Regions from separate parts of the Sphingobium sp. B2D3C genome, predicted to be linked through region 1. Evidence: predicted binding sites of a transcription regulator. Region 1 holds the regulator's gene; the other holds the start of a gene.
The links. The regulator LexA, encoded in region 1, represses DNA repair genes until DNA is damaged. The targets are predictions, from matches to a motif close to GTTCCNCNCTTGTTCT.

Region 1 (5,718 bases):
GGAGGTCGCGCTGCGCGCTGCCTTCGTTGCGGCGATGGCCGGGGCGCAGGTCGCGCTCATCTGCCCGACCACCCTGCTTGCGCGCCAGCATCACCTCAATTTCGAGGAGCGGTTCCGCGGCTTCCCGCTCAAGGTCGGGCGCCTCTCCCGCCTTGTCGGAACCACCGAGACCAAAGCGACCAAGGACGGCTTGGCCGACGGCACCATCGACATCGTGATCGGCACCCATGCCCTGCTGACCAAGGGGCTGGAGTTCAAGCGGCTCGGGCTGGTGATCGTGGATGAGGAGCAGCGCTTTGGCGTCGTTCACAAGGAGCGGCTCAAGCAGCTCAAGGCGGACGTCCACGTCCTCACCCTCACCGCAACGCCGATTCCGCGTACCCTGCAAATGGCGATGAGCGGCCTGCGCGAACTGTCCGTCATCCAGACACCGCCTGTGGATCGCCTCGCCGTGCGCACCTATGTCATGCCCTGGGACGACGTGGTGCTTCGCGAGGCGCTGCTGCGCGAGCATTATCGCGGCGGCCAGACCTATTTCGTCGTGCCGCGCATTTCGGACATGCCGGACATGGAGGATTTTCTCCGCGAAAAGGTGCCCGAAGTGCGCGCCATTTCCGCCCATGGCCAGATGTCGGCCAGCGAGGTCGAGGAGCGCATGTCGAACTTCTACGAGCGCAAATATGATGTGCTGCTCTCGACGACCATCGTGGAATCCGGTCTCGATATTCCGAGCGCCAACACCATCATCATCCATCGCGCCGACCGTTTCGGCCTCGCCCAGCTCTACCAGCTGCGCGGCCGCGTGGGCCGATCCAAGACGCGCGCCTATGCCTATATGACGACCCCGGCCGACCGGTTGACGACGGAGACGGCCGAAAAGCGGCTGAAAGTCCTGTCCGATCTCGATACGCTGGGCGCCGGCTTCCAGCTTGCCAGCCATGATCTCGACATTCGCGGCGCGGGCAATCTCGTCGGCGACGAGCAGAGCGGCCACATCAAGGAGGTTGGCTTCGAGCTTTACCAGTCGATGCTGGAAGAGGCGATCATGGAAGCCAAGGCCGGCGGCGCCGCGCTCGCCCCCGCGCCGGACAAATCCTCGCCGCAGATCAATGTCGAGGCGCCGATCATGATCCCGGAGGATTATGTGCCGGATCTCGACCTGCGCATGGGCCTCTACCGCCGCATCAACGAGCTGGAGGACAAGGGCGCCATCGAGGCCTTCGCCGCCGAGTTGATCGACCGCTTCGGCCCGCTGCCCGACCCCACCCAGAATCTGCTGACGCTGATCGACGTGAAGCTCAATTGCCGCAAGGCGGGCATCGCCAAGATCGACATCGGCCCGCGCGGCGCGCTGGTGAGCTTCCAGAACGACCAGTGCCGCAATCTCCCGGGCCTGATCGGCTACGTCCAGAAACTCGGCGCCATCGCCAAGCTGCGGCCCGACAGCAAGCTGGTCATCCAGCGCGCCTGGGGTGATCCCAAGGCACGGCTGAATGGGGCGCTGAAGCTGAGCCAGGGGTTGGCGAAGAGTATTGGTTGAGGGGTGGATTACCGCGACAGCGCGCGATGTGGGTATGTGTTGGCACGACGCCGTAGGGTCGGAAGCAGAGAATCCGGATTGTCAGCTTTCCATCGCCCTGAAGAGCCATCATGGCTCATATCGATAGAAACTGCCCGCCTCCGAAAAGCTGTGGCAACCGGCCTTCTTCAACCTTCACCGTTCCTGCTGAGTAGGATCTGAGGTGCGCAGCAGGCGCGTATCGAAGGGCCGTCTCGAAGCATCCCAGTGCACGGGCCGGCCCTTCGATACGCCGCTTCGACAAGCTCAGCAGCGACTGAGGACGAACGGAGGGAGCGCCCACAATGGCGTCGCGCCTCATCAGTCCGCATTCAACACCATGGTCGGACCACAGCCGTAGCCGCTTTGAAGCGGTGACGAAGGATAGACGAGCGGCCAGTTTGGGCGTGGGAAGCAGACATTGACCATTTCAATCGATGCGTGGAAAATCGGTGTAAGATGAAGCGCTGGTCAGACCTATCACCAACCGCACGAACTGGCATGGGTATAGTAGCGCTGGTGGCGATACCGCTTTGGATCGGGCAAGCATGGTTGATGGGCCTTTTTAGCTTGTCAACTGAGCGATCACTAGAAGGGGCACCGCCGGCTTTTGAGCAAACGACCAGCAGCGATGTCGAAAGCCTGAGCTTCTGTTTGGGAAAGAACTACAGTGGTCGATTGGCACTGGCCCATGTCCGTTCACCCTCCTCACCGGCTAAAGCTTTGCGGTACAGGAACAGGTCGCAGCATATCGTAGTGGATGTTTTTCCTTCGGGGGATCGAACGAGCGTTAGGTTATACAAGCTGAATGGTCGGGCGTTGGCTGCAATCCATCGCAAGGCTGTGCAGAGTTGCATTCCAGAAAACAATTTCCCTGCTGCGGGCGACCCTCGGAACCGGAATTTCTACGCAAAGTGAATGTCCGCAACGGCGCCGTATCCGGACAGGCAGGTATTTTTAAGCCGCACCGGATAGCTGACGTTCTCACCGTCAACCCAGCCTGATGACCGCCTCTGGAAGCGTCCCGCCCGAACCGTCCTACTCAATCCATAGCCCATGCGCCCGGTGCCAGTCTTCCAGCCCCTCGTCTGGATAGCCGTCGAAGCACTGGTCATCCGACCCGATCTGCGGCTCGACCCAATTCGCCTTTGATCCGAGCATCATGTGCACCAGCGACGGCGGCTTGGGCAAATCGCTGTCGATCGCGGAAGCGAAAGGGTGGAGCAGGTCGGGATACTCCGGGCTGAACACCCAGAGCGCGCTCGCACAGGCGGGGCAGAAGTGTCGCTCGCCGGTGCTGACGCGGCATCCGCCTTCGCCATCGTCCAGCGTAGCGTGATAGACGGCGGTCTCGCCTTCCACCTTGAGCGTGCGCTTGTCGGCGTGGAGATTGATGGCATAGCCGCCACCGCCGGCGGTCTTGCGGCAGATCGAGCAATAGCAACGCAGAAATGGCACCGGCGCGTGGCTGTCGACGGAAAAGCGCACGGCGCCGCATCGACAGGAACCTTCGAGCTTGAGGGGCATGGCACAGTCCTCCCTTGTGATCGTCTCTCAAGCTGAACCGCTGCCCTCCCCGCCGGTTCCCTCAGCGTCCATCGCGCGCTTCCCCTTGCGGCCACTTAATCCTTGATCTGCGCGCGCATCCTCCGCATGGCGAGCGCGCCCGGTGCCCGGCCCATGTCCGGTGGCCGCGTGCCCTGGCAGGAGATGTCCGCCCGTGATCGTTCGCAACCGCCTTGGCTTGCTCGAAGTGCTGTTCGCCTACCGCGGCACGATCATGCCGCATATCCAGCATCGGCTGGCGGGCATCGCCGTGGCCAGTGTCGCGGCCATTCTCGCGGCCCGCGCCTGGCCCGGGCTGTTCGCGCAGATCAGCGGCATTCCATTCGCGCTGATCGGCCTGTCGCTCTCTATCTTCATGAGCTTCCGCAACAGTGCCTGCTATGATCGCTGGTGGGAGGGCCGCAAACAGTGGGGTGCGCTGATCATCGCGAGCCGCTCCTTCGCACGGCTCACGTCCTCGCTGCCTGAGGAGGAGCGCGCCCCGCTGCTCCGCGGCGTCTGCGGCTTCACCAACGGTCTTGCAGCCCGCCTGCGTCAGCACGACGAGGCTGCCGCCATCGGCCGGTGGGTGAACGATGGACCATGGCGCACCTCCCCGAACCCGACCGACACGGTGCTTTATGAGATGGGCGCACATTGCCTACGCCTCGCAGCCGACGGGCAGATCAACCCCATCCACCACTCGCTCATCGAGGGCCAACTCAAGGCGCTCAGCGATGTGCAGGCGGCCTGTGAACGGATCGCCAGCACGCCGGTTCCGTTCACCTATTCGCTCATCCTCCACCGTACGACCTATGTCTTCTGCCTGTTGCTGCCCTTCGCCCTGGCTGGTTCGCTGGGCTGGTGGGCCCTCATTCCGGTGCTGGTGGCGAGCTACACCTTCTTCGGGCTGGATGCTTTGGGCGATCAGCTGGAAGACCCGTTCGGCTATGATCCTAACGATCTGCCGCTCGATGCGATGACACGGACGGTCGAACGCGAAATGCTCGCCCGCCTCGGCGCGACCGACCTCCCCGCACCCATCGCGCCCGATCAGCACATCCTGACCTGATCGCTCGCCCGTGCGTGGGGCTACACGCAGCTCACCAAACCGTGAGATATTTGGCCGATCCGTGTTGACGTGGCTCGATTCGTTTCCTAAACGTTCTCCGTCCGTTCCATATTGGGGAACCACTCATGTTGACCGCCAAGCAACAGCAACTGCTCAGCTACATCAAGCAGCATCTCGATCAGGGTGGCGTCTCGCCCAGTTTCGAGGAGATGAAGGAGGCGCTGGACCTCAAGTCGAAGTCCGGCATCCATCGGCTGATCAGCGCGCTGGAAGAGCGCGGCTTCATCCGCAGGCTGCCCAATCGTGCGCGGGCGCTCGAAATCCTTAAACTGCCCGATGGTATGCCCGTGGCGGAGCGGACGGAAGAGCCGGCGGCGACCACCAACGTGACCCCGCTGCGCAAGGCGACCACCGCGCCGGCGCGGACCATCCCAATCGCCGCCAATGACGTGATCGAAATTCCGCTGCATGGGCGCATCGCTGCCGGTCTTCCCATCGAGGCGATGGAGAGCGACACCATGCTGCCGGTCCCGGCCGCATTGCTGGGCGCCGGCGATCATTACGCGCTGGAAGTCTCCGGTGACTCGATGATCGAAGCGGGGATTTTTGACGGTGACTTCGCGCTGATCCAGCGGACCGAGACGGCGCGCGACGGCCAGATCGTCGTTGCCCTCATCGACGAGAATGAAGCGACGCTCAAATATTTCCATCATGACGGCCGCAAGGTGCGGCTCGATCCCGCCAATCGCGACCATGAGCCGCAAACCTATGAGGCGCGGCAGGTACGCATTCAGGGTCGGCTCGCGGGGCTATTGCGGCGCTATAACTGAGACGGGCGATATGGGGCGCCGGCTCTAGCGCGAGCCGGTACCCACGATCCAGGGATGGCGGCCGCGCGGGTCGTGGCCCGGCACGATCTCCCGACTGTCGAGCAGGATCAGTGCGCCGCCCATAGCGCTCAGCGCTGGCCGATCCAGCTTCGCCCAGCGCGGCACACATCCGGGCGGGAGGCGCCGGTCCGCGATCACCAGATCAGCCTGTGCGCAGGCGGCCACCAGCTCGGGATAGGGAACGAGCAGGCGCGAGCGACTGATCAGCAGGTGAACCGGCGGCTGGTCAGCACGGCCCGGCAATGTCATCGCGCACATGTCCCGCGTGCATCGCGTGTCCGGCGCCTGCGCGAGAGACGCAAACTCGCCGTCATAAGCGCTCGCCTCGGCCAAAGTCGTCCGAACATAGTCTCCGCTTCGGTCCCGCAACAGCGCCATGCGCCCGTCGCCCAGACGCACGGCCACATGATGACCATCGGCGGTGACGAGCACGTCGGCGGACGGTGCCAGAAATGTCAGGAAAAACCCAAGCGCCGCCAGAGGCAAGCCCCACCAGCGGAGCGCCGTGTGCCAGAGCATCACCCACAAGAGGCCGATCATGGCGAGCGCAAAGGCCAGTCCGCTGGAGACGGGCAGCGACAGCGTCGCAAAGGGCTGACTGGCGACAGTATGCGCAATCCATAGCAGGAATTTGAGCGCCACGCCGACGACCC
Region 2 (5,718 bases), 190 kb from region 1:
TGCTCCAGCCCCAGACGAGCCCGGTGAGCATCTTGGTCAGGTCGCGCGGCAGCCCAAGCGCCTTGCCGACCTCGGCAACCGCGCCGCGCGTGCGATAGCGGGTCACGACCGCGGTCAGTGCCGAGCGGTCACGGCCATAGGTTTCGTAGATCCACTGGATGATCTCCTCGCGCCGCTCATGCTCGAAGTCGACATCGATGTCGGGGGGCTCGCGGCGCTCACCCGAGACGAACCGCTCAAACAGTAGCTCGTGCTGGATCGGATCGATCGAGGTGACCCCGAGCAGATAGCAGACGCAGCTGTTGGCTGCCGACCCCCGGCCCTGGCAGAGGATACCGCGTCGCCGGCTCTCGGCGACGATCGAATTGACGGTCAGGAAGTATGGCGCATAGCCGAGCTGCCCGATCAGGCCGAGCTCATGGTCGATCTGGTCGCGGTAGCGCTGCGGCACCCCGTCGGGGAATTTGGTGGCGGCAGCTTCCTCGGTGAGCGCAGCCAGCGCCTCCTGCGCGGTCCGGCCCTCGATAACCTGCTCGTATGGATATTGGTACTGGATCTCGCCGAGGTCGAAGCTGCATTGCCGCGCAATGTCGGCGCTGGCCTTGATCGCATCGGGAAAAGCGGCGAAGCGGCGCTCCATCTCATCCGGCGATTTCAGGTTGCGGTCCATGAACCGCTCGCGCTTGAAGCCCAGCGTGTCGATGGTGCACTTCTCGCGGATCGCGCTCACCACATCCTGCAGCGGTCGTCGCTCGGCGCTATGATAGAGCACGTCTCCGGTCGCGACGCTGCGGACACCTGCCGCGCGTGCTTGCGCGTTGAGCCGATGCAGCCGCTCGGCATCGTCCGGCCGCCGACGGAGCGACAGCGCGCAATAGCCTCGTGTGCCGAACACCTCGCGCAGGTCGTGAAGATGGACCTCCACTGCTTCGCCGGGCATGTCCGGCACGAGGATGCCGACCATGTTGTCGGCGTGCGCCGCGACGTCGGCCCAGTTGAGGATGCACCTGCCTTTCCCGCCACGCGCCTTGCCGATCGACAGCAACCGCGTGAGCCGCGACCAAGCCGGCCGTGTCCGGGGATAGAGCAACAGCGCACGGCCATCGGCCAGGTCGACGCGCGCGCCGGGGATCATGCGGACGCCGGTCGCCTTCTGGCCATCCCATCCCCGCACCACGCCCGCGACCGTGCTCCAGTCGGACAGGCCCATCGCCGCGTGGCCCAGCAGCGCCGCCGCCGCGAACAGTTCTTCGGGTGAAGACGCGCCGCGCAGGAAGGAGAAATGGCTGGTGACCTGCAGTTCGACATAGGTGGCCATCAGCCGAACATCCCGTGCATGTACCAGCTAAGATCGCCGGTCGGCGCATCGACGCCGTCACCTCGACGGAACAGCCAGAAACGCGCACCGCCCTCGGCCTCAACCCGGAAATAGTCCCTGACCGCCCACATCTCCCTGGTGTTGCGCCACCATTCGCCATGGACCCGCTCGGGGCCGTCACCGGCGACGACGCGGTAATTCTGCCGGCGCCAGGTGAAGCGGCGCGGGGGATGATCCGGCAACAGCGCCACGACGTTGGAGAGCGGTTCGGGCCGCTTGAGCAGCCGGACCGGCCGCTTCCAGGCCGGCCAGCCGTCCGGAGCGTCCAGCGGCGACACGCGGCGCATCGCGCGTTCGGGCACATCGCTTTCCTCCGAGGAGATGCGAAACAGCGCAGACGCGCCGGCACGCGCGCCGAGCTGATCGATGAGCGGCGCAAGATCGCGCGCCTTGCTCGAGGTCTCCAGCAGCGCGCCCGCGACTTGGGCGCCGAGCGGCTCATGATGCGGAACTGCAAGGTGCATCGCCTCGATGCCAAGGCCCGGCTCAAGTTCGCCCATCCTGAGTGCGAACATGCGCCGGAGATGCTTATCGTCACGTGTCGCCCGCGATGCGCCAACAGCCAGCCGCTGAGCCTCGCCATCGACGCGATCGGCAGTGAGAAGCACGGTCCTGGCACCGAGTCCGCGCGCCCGAAGCAGAGCCACAAGGTCATCGACAAGGTCGCCGATCACCTGCGCGATGCTCTCGGGCGTGGCGATCGGCTCGAGCAGTCGACGCGCGACCAACGGCGTCTCGGTCGGCACCACCGGGATGATCGGCTCGGCCAGGCCCCCGCGCGCCTGGTCCAGGCGATCGACGGCTTTGAGGCCAAGCCGGCGCGCGAGCGGACTGCGCGGTATGGGATAGAGGTCCACAATCCGCTCCAGGCCGAACCGTGCCGCTGCGGCCAGCGCGTCCGATTCGAGGCGGAGCGCTGCCAGCGGCAGGTCCGCGATTGCCTGCGCTTCTTCTCCGACACCGAGCAGTGTGACTGGGTTCGAGCCGAAGCGGGCCAAGGCATGCGCCGCGCCCGGCGTGCCGGCGATGGCTATCCGGGCAGTGAAGCCGAGGCGCTTCAGGAACATGAGCAACCGACGGCAGAAGCGATCCTCGCCGCCGAACAGATGCGTTGTTCCGGTGAGGTCGAACCACAATCCGTCGCTACCGGAGACACTGGCAGTGGGCGTCCATTGCCGGGCGGCATGAAGGGCGAGCCGGTCGAGAAGCGCGCGGTCGGCTTCCGGCTCGGCGTCGCGCACGTCGAGGTCGGCAACAAGGGCTCTAGCATGCGCAGCCGCCATGCCGGGCCGCAGGCCTTGTTCGAGCGCGACAGGGCACGCCGCGGTGATTACGTCGCGCTGCCCCGTGCGGGTGACCAGCACCGTGGGATTTCCCCAAAGGGTTGCCCAGGTCAGCGGCGCGGCGACTGCGCCGGGCCGCCCGTCATCGGGACGCATGGCGCGAAACGGATGGTCGGCATGCTCGCTTCGCCGGCCCATCTCGCGCATCGTCGGCCGCTGGTGCGCCGGCAGGGCGTCGATGTCCGACGGTGAGGGCCGACGTGCGAGCGCTCCGTCACGCGCCCAGCGCGCACCGGGTCGCCAGCCACCGCCGCGCGGTACCGAGCAGGCGCCGGGATCGTCGTCGATGGGCTCGGGTAGGCGCGGCCCAGCCGCTCGCGGCCCGTCAGGCGGCGGAGCTGGTCGCTCTTGCCTGCGCAGCCGTTCGATCGGCAATTGCGGCAGGAAGAGCGAGGCGACCCTTGGCATCGCACGCCTCCAGTTCGAGTGTGAAGGGATCGCCGTTCCGTTGCCGGGCCAGTTCGACCCGCCAGCGCGGCCGCCCGACACCGGGCCAGGGCAGCCGTTCGGAAGCGATGCAGCCAACCCGCCAGCGCGTCATCGCCGACGAGGGCGTGGTAAGCGGGCACCGGTCACGCGAGCGGTGGCGGCGAAAGAGCAGCATCGGCGTTTGGCCGTCGCAGGCGGCGAGCTGCAAGCGGCGGGTCGCGGTCATGTCGGCGGCCTTCACCTCCGCAATCACGCAGGCGAGCGATCCGTCGCGAAGCGCATCCTCGGCCATCGCAAGGACTTCGGCATCCTTGCGGCCCTGTGCATAGAGCAGTTTCTCTGGACCAAGGCCCACCTGTTCAAGACCAGGCGCGTAGAGATCGAAGGCAGTAACCGCCCAGAAGACGTTGAAGCCTGGCTGATCGCAGAAACGCGCAGCGATTCCCGCCAGGAACAGCGTCGCGGCCGCGTCGTCGTTCAGGCTCGCCGTGGCGGCGGCAATCTCATGAAGGCCGCTGGCGTCCAGGCCATGCTCGGCAAGCCGGGCGTCGATCTCCGGGAGCCCGAATCCGAGCGCCGGCCCGCGTGTCGTGCGCACGACCGCAAGCTCGGCGCGAAGCGCGGCGAGCATCTCGGCCGGGGGCCAAGGCAAGGCGGAAGGTTGTACGGACATCGGTCAGCATCGACTCACTTGTTCCCTTTATGTTCCGATGAGTCTGGCTTTTCGTCAAGCGGGTCGATGATCGGCTGGTCGTTACAGCGCCAGTTTAGGCTGTTCGGCCTCGCCGGGTGGCAGCGGATAAATCTGGGTTACCGTGAGCATGCCTGTTGGCAGGTACTCGAGGACATCCTCCGCCGGCACCTTAGGGTTCAGCCAGTCCGCCCACCGGTCACGGGCAAGCGGAATGATCTGGCGGTGGTGGTATGGCTTGATGTCGTCACCCGCATCCATGGTGAGCAGGGTAAACGCTTCGCCGACCTTCGGATCGGCCTGCCAGATGCCTGCCATGCAAAACCAGCGATGGCCCTTCATGGTGAACAGCCACTTGTCGAGCCGCTTGTCCTTGGGCCGGGGCACGACCGGATTGGTGAATTCGTAGAAGCCGTCGCAGAGGATTAGGCAGCGGTTGATGCTGAGGTCGGGCGCCTTGCCGCCGAAGCCCTCGGAACGGAAATTATAGACGGGGCCGCTCTTGCCGGGCCAGCTCCATCGCCGGTTGATCAGCTCGCCGACCGCACGATAGTTGCCCGGTGGTCGCTCAACGGCGCGGACGATCGGCGCGACGTCGGTCATCCTGATGTCGGCGCGCGGGTTATCCTCCGGCACGCCTTCTGGCGTCTCAATGTTGATTTCGAGGTCGTCGAAATCCTCCATGATCGAGGCGATCTCGACTTCGAGGCGATAGTCGTTGCACATCCTCTGACAGCTAACTCCAAATCCTTGCGACTCAATTTCGTTCCAGTTATGTTCTTATCATGAGCGCTACCGCAACCCCGTTCGATTCGGATGCGGCGGAGGGCACCCTTCGTCCGATCATTCGATACAAGCCCGACGGCTCGGGCAAGAAGGAAGTCGTCAACGCGCACTGGGGCACCAACCCACGGTTCTGTGACGGCATCGAATATCGTTTTGTACGGTCTGAGGGGAAGACTTTTCCCTCACACCGGTGCCTGATCCCGGCCTCGGAATTCCGGATGAAGGTGGACAAGAAGGATTATCGCGTCACGCTTGATGACGGCAATTTCTTCTATCTAGCCGGCGTGTGGGAGCCGCCGATGGCCGGCTGGCCGCTTGCGTTTAGGATCATCACCGTCGCCGCGAACCCAGAGGTTGCTCGCTACCAGGAGCGACACGGGGCAATCATCCTACGGCGCCAGGTTATGGATTGGCTCGACGGTACGATGGCCGAACCAAAACTACTTGCAACGCCACCGGCACATCTGTTTGTGGTCGAAAAGATCGGCGCTGGAAAGCCCGTGCAGATCGATCTGGCTCATTAGCTCACGGCCTTCTGCGACATCTTGATCGTGACATTTGACGCGAAGGTGTGATCGCCGACGCAGGACCAAATGCTGTGCCGTAACCCCCGACTGGTGTGCGCACCGATTCGAGATTGCCGAGGCGGATTTGGTGTGCACCGTGGATAGGGGCCACCAGATTTGCGACAGCGCATGCCGGATCTCGCATTTACCGGGTCAAGCAATAACACATTCTGCCTGCATTAAATGTGGCCAAATCGGCGATCCATCGTTATGGATTAATGCATCCGCAATTGCGGATAGGGGGGCCGTATTTAGTGACGCTCGTGATCACCACCTGTACAAATCGCAAGCGCAAGCCGATCCCCGACAGTCTCCATGTGTCCGCGCTGCCGCAAGCGCCAATCGCTGATGTCGCGTCCGACTGGGTCGCACGCTTGTCAGCGGCGGCCGATGTGTTTCCCGCACGCGATATCTACGGCGGCCGCTCGTTTCAGGAAGCCCAACTCGCCGCCCATTTGCTCGATGCGCGGGTCCTGATTGTTTCGGCCGGCCTTGGGCTTGTGTGGGCAGACATCCGCGTGCCGC

Region 2: the regulator LexA is predicted to act here: its motif matches at 3,844-3,859, upstream of M2339_RS05345 (ImuA family protein).

The regions. Positions count from the first base shown of each region.
Region 1 is NZ_JAOQOK010000001.1:950,042-955,759, reverse strand. It holds gene mfd (transcription-repair coupling factor) at 1-1,540, shown strand, start outside; gene M2339_RS04370 (GFA family protein) at 2,597-3,085, opposite strand; gene M2339_RS04365 (bestrophin family protein) at 3,279-4,175, shown strand; gene lexA (transcriptional repressor LexA) at 4,301-5,005, shown strand; gene M2339_RS04355 (ComEC/Rec2 family competence protein) at 5,030-5,718, opposite strand, start outside.
Region 2 is NZ_JAOQOK010000001.1:1,144,718-1,150,435, forward strand. It holds gene M2339_RS05335 (error-prone DNA polymerase) at 1-1,318, opposite strand, end outside; gene M2339_RS05340 (DUF6504 family protein) at 1,318-3,129, opposite strand; gene M2339_RS05345 (ImuA family protein) at 3,047-3,781, opposite strand; gene M2339_RS05350 (SOS response-associated peptidase family protein) at 3,905-4,567, opposite strand; gene M2339_RS05355 (SOS response-associated peptidase family protein) at 4,627-5,151, shown strand; gene M2339_RS05360 (hypothetical protein) at 5,448-5,718, shown strand, end outside.